2 regions of the Xanthomonas vesicatoria ATCC 35937 genome follow, and region 1 is predicted to be linked to the other one. Evidence: predicted binding sites of a transcription regulator. Region 1 holds the regulator's gene; the other holds the start of a gene.
What was found. The regulator FliA, encoded in region 1, starts transcription of late flagellar genes. The targets are predictions, from matches to a motif close to TAAAGTTTNNCNNNCNNNGGCCGATAA.

Region 1 (2,453 bases):
GCCTGGCCCGAGCGTGCCATGCCGAGGGTTTCTTCAGCGGCGTGGCACAGTTCCACCATGGGTTTGATCGCCAGAAAGCCGGCGCCGCCCTTGAGCGTGTGGAAGCCGCGGAACACCGCGTTGAGCTGGTCGGCTTCGTCTGGCGCCTGTTCCAGCGACACCAGCTGTTCGCCGAGGCGATCCAGGATTTCCTGGGCCTCGACGATGAAATCGGCAGCAATATCGTCTGGAACAGCACTCATGGTTACAACCCCAATCCGGACAGCAAATCGTCGGCGTCGTCCTGCGACACCGCATGACGGTCCAGGCCCTTGACTGCAGGACCGGCAAGACCGCCGTCGTCTTTCTTCGGCTCGCTGCTCTTGGGCGGCAGGCCCAGCGCACCGAAGCCTTCATGCACGCGGCGCACGATCCCGGCCACACGCCGGATGATCTGCCCGCTGAGATCCTGGTAGCTCTGCGCCAGCGACAGCTCGGTCAGGTTGTGGCGCATCTTGTCCATCAGCGCGCCCTGGTCCTGATTGAGGCCGCCTTCGCGCAGCTGGTTGGCCAGCACGCGGCACTCTTCGACCAGATCCAGCGTGCGATGGCTGGCCTTTTCGGTCATTTCCACCACGTGATCCAGGCGCGAGCAGGCATCGTCCAGTTCGCCGGCTTCCTCAGGCACGGTGGGCAACTCGCCCAGCGCCTGGCCCAGTTCGCGCGCGAGCCGGCTCAGGCCCTGCATCATCGGACGGGTGCGCAAGGCGGCGAGATGATCCACCTCACGGCGCCAGGCAATTTCGTCGCCGCTTTCCAACGCATCGAGCGCGCCCTGCAGGCGGTCGATCAGCGCGGCGCGTTCTGCATTGGTATCGATGGTGGCGTCCATCAGGCGGTCGCCGCCAGACGTTCGAACACCTTGCCCAGCTTTTCTTCCAGCGTCTGCGCGGTGAACGGCTTGATGATGTAGCCGTTCACGCCACACTGCGCCGCTTCGATGATCTGCTCGCGCTTGGCTTCGGCGGTCACCATCATCACCGGCAGGTGCTTGAGCTTGGCGTCGGCGCGGATGTTGCGCAGCAGGTCGATGCCGGTCATGCCGGGCATGTTCCAGTCCGTCACCACGAAATCGAACGGGCCCGCACGCAACGCGGCCAGCGCGCTGTTGCCGTCTTCGGCCTCTGCGGTATTGGTGAAGCCGAGATCCGCCAACAGATTCTTGACGATACGTCGCATCGTCGAGAAGTCGTCCACGATCAGGATCCGCATGTTCTTATTCACATCAAGCTCCTAACGCTAAAAATTACGCGAAAAAATTAGTCGTCGATTTCGACACCGGCATCAGCCAGTTCGAAGACTTTGAGGCGGCCGCGCAAACGCACCACGGCCTGGCCATGGATCTGGCAGACGCGCGACTCGCTGACACCCAGCACGGCGCCGATTTCCTTCAGGTTCAATTCCTGTTCGTAGTACAGCGACAGCACCAGCTGCTCGCGCTCGGGCAGCTGGCCGATGGCCTTGCCCAGCTCGCGGCCGAATTCGCCACGCTCCATCATCTGCTGCGGGTTGGGGCCACCTTTGGCGGTGGTATCCAGCTCGCCGTGATCTTCGATGCGCGATTCCAGGCTCAGCACCTGGCCGCGTGCGGCGTCTTCCATCAGCCGCAGGTAATCGGGCAGCGGCATTTCCATGGCTGCGGCCACTTCGGTGGCGGCGGCGGCGCGGCCGGTGTTCTGCTCGATCTTGCGTACTGCGGCGGCAGCGTCGCGGGCACGGCGGTGCACCGAGCGCGGTACCCAGTCGCCACGGCGGATCTCGTCGATCATCGAGCCGCGGATACGGATCGAGGCATAGGTTTCGAACGAGGCGCCCTGGTCGGAGTCGTAACTGCGCGAGGCTTCGATCAGGCCGATCATGCCGGCCTGGATCAGGTCGTCCACTTCCACGCTGGCCGGCAGACGCGCCGCCAGATGGTGGGCGATGCGGCGGACCAGGTCGGCGTGCTGGGTCACCACGTCGTTGGCGTTGTTGCGCTGCACGGCGCGGTACTGCGCGCTGGCCGTGGTTGCGGTAGCAGTGCTCATGCGGCCACTCCCCGTTGAATGATGCGTTCGACAAAGAACTCGACGTTGCCGCGCGGCACGGTGGGGGCCTGCCAGCGCGAGGTACGGCGTGCGATTTCTGCAATGGCCTGCGCCGATGGGCTTGACGGGTAGGCCTTGATGACGGGTTGCTGACGCTGCACCGACAGGCGCAACCAGTCGTCCTGCGGCACGTGGCCGAGGTAGTTCAGCGACACATCGCCGAGGAACTTTTCGCAGACGCGCGAGAGCTTGTCGTACAGCAGGCGGCCTTCGTTGGGGTCGCGCACCATGTTGGCGATGATCTGCAGGCGGTCCACGCCGCGTTCGCGGGAGAGCACCTTGATCAGCGCGTAGGCGTCGGTGATCGAGGCCGGCTCGTCGCAGACC
Region 2 (2,453 bases), 460 kb from region 1:
TTGCCGTGCTCGCCGGCGCGCGCCGCTTCGATGGCGGCATTGAGCGCCAGCAGGTTGGTCTGGTAGGCGATGTCATCGATGATGCCGATCTTCTGTGCAATCTGCTTCATTGCCTGGGTGGTGGCCACCACCGCTTCGCCACCTTCGATGGTTTCCTTTGCGGCCTGGGTGGCCATGCCGTCGGTGATGCGGGCATTCTCGGTGTTCTGGCTGATCGAGGCGGTCATCTGCTCCAACGAGGCGCTGGTTTCTTCCACGCCGGCCGCCTGTTCGCTGGCGGCCTGCGACAGCGATTGCGCCGTGGCGCTGACTTCTTCCGAGGCGCTGGCCAGGGTCTCGGCGCTGGTGTTCACTTCGCCCACCACCTGCGACAACTTCTGCACCATGGTGCGCATGGCTTCGAGCAACTGGGCGGTTTCGTCGCGGCCGTGCACATCGATGCGCATGGTCAGATCGCCCTCGGACAGCCCGTTGGCGACCGTGACGGCGCGACGGATCGGGCCGGTGACGCTGCGACTGATCACCACGCCGAGCACGCCCCCGAGCAACACGCCGCTACAGATGATGGCCATCAGCAGCCTGGAACTCCGCGCGTGGATGGCGCTGGTCTCGGCGTTGGCCGTCGCCGCGCTGCGCTCGCGCAGGCCACTCAGGTCGGTCATCAGGTTATCGACCTCATCCGAACTTGCGCGGACTGCACGCGACAGCGTGGCCAATTCCGGATTGGCTTCGCGGAAGGCTTCGCGATTGGCGGCTTCGATGAAGCGACCGCGCTCGTCCAGATACTTCTGCCAGGCCCGGTCGAATTGCGCGAGCTTGTTCTTGCCCTCTTCGGTCTGAAAGCTACCGCGTGCACGGGTCATGTAATCGACCACCTTTGCGGTGTATTTGTCGATGTTCTGCACGTGCGACTGACGCTCTTCCGCGTTGCTGGCCAACATCAGGTTGGCGCGTGCGCGGCCGGCGTAGATCAGGTTGATATTGGCTTCTTTCACGTTGGACAGGCCCAGCAACTCGCGCTCGTACAGCGAGGTCGACAGGTCGCTGATGCGTCCGGAGTTGGAATAGCCCACCCACCCGATGCACGCGCCGATCGCCGAGACGATCAAAAACGCCACGACCAGCCGGGTTCCGATTTTGAAGTTGCCTAACATTGGGAGTTCTCTTGAGTGATGCGTGGGCTGCTTGCGGTGCATGGGCGATCGACGATGCTGCACGTGCCGATCGCATGATGCGGACGTCTAACCAATCGTTGATAGCTATCGGCGATGGCGAAATACGCTTGAGACGTAACCGCTGGTACAGCGCCCATTCATGCGGACGGATATGCATTTTTGTGACAGACCCGGCGCTCCTGAGCTGGTGTATTCGGAAAAGCCCTACCCCTTGCTGCCCGTCTGTCCGGGACAGTCCGCAGAGACATCACGTGCGTGCAGCTAGGCTGATGCCATGTCGCCGACGCCATTGCCCCGTAGCTTTTACGCACACGATGCGCGCGACGTTGCGCCGCGTCTGCTCAACAAGGTGTTGGTCAGCGCCGATGGCCGCCGCGGCCGCATCACCGAGGTGGAAGCCTATTGCGGCAGCGAAGATCCTGCTGCGCACTCATTCCGTGGGATCACCCCGCGCACGCAGGTGATGTTCGGTGCGCCCGGGCATCTGTATGTGTATTTCATCTACGGCATGCACTGGGCGATCAATGCGGTGTGCGGCGGCGCCCCTGGCCATGCCGTACTGATCCGCGCGTTGCAGCCGCTCGCCGGCGTGCCGGCCATGCAGGCGGCACGCGGCACGGCACCGGCCAAGGCGCTGACCACCGGCCCCGGCCGTCTGGCGCAGGCGTTCGGTGTCACTGCGGCCGACAACGGGCTGGACCTGACCGATGCCGACGCACGTTTATGGATTGAGGACGATGGCACCCCGCCGCCGGCGGTCCCGCTCGCAACGCCGCGCATTGGCATCCGCAAGGCCGTCGACCAGCGATGGCGCTGGGTCGTACCAGACAGCGCCTACTTGTCGCGTCCGCTCCCCCGCGTGATCGGCGCGCGTGCGGCACTCTCGGGCGACTGAGCCAGCCACTGCTCCATCGGCGTCGGCTCGGCCGCACCCGGCCCGCGCTGCAGGATGCGCAAGGCCTGATCGGTTTGTTCGACGGTGAGCTCCTGCAACGGCAGGAAGCGATCAGCCGACCACACTGCCATCGGCAGGCCATCGAGCGATGCGACCCGATTGCCCGGTACCCGAGCCACGCGCTCGCCGGGCAGGACGCTGCCCAATAGATTGCTGGGGTCGCTTGCGCTTACGCACACCCAGCGCTGTTGCGGAGGCTGCGCGCGCACGCGACGCAAGGCAGCGATCGCATCGGGCAAGGCAAACTGCTCGCCAGACAGGCCGGCGATGAAACGGCCGCCGCGGATTTCGCCGCGCGCTTCCAGGCGTTGATACATGCGCAG

Region 2: BJD12_RS03185 (methyl-accepting chemotaxis protein) is a predicted target of FliA. The motif match lies at 1,260-1,286, and genes of this name have one in related genera.

What each region holds. Positions count from the first base shown of each region.
Region 1 covers NZ_CP018725.1:259,837-262,289, forward strand. The annotation lists gene BJD12_RS01055 (chemotaxis protein CheA) at 1-242, opposite strand, end outside; gene BJD12_RS01060 (protein phosphatase CheZ) at 245-871, opposite strand; gene cheY (chemotaxis response regulator CheY) at 871-1,263, opposite strand; gene BJD12_RS01070 (RNA polymerase sigma factor FliA) at 1,299-2,066, opposite strand; gene BJD12_RS01075 (MinD/ParA family protein) at 2,063-2,453, opposite strand, start outside.
Region 2 covers NZ_CP018725.1:718,710-721,162, forward strand. The annotation lists gene BJD12_RS03185 (methyl-accepting chemotaxis protein) at 1-1,154, opposite strand, end outside; gene BJD12_RS03190 (DNA-3-methyladenine glycosylase) at 1,450-2,070, shown strand; gene BJD12_RS03195 (DEAD/DEAH box helicase) at 2,010-2,453, opposite strand, start outside.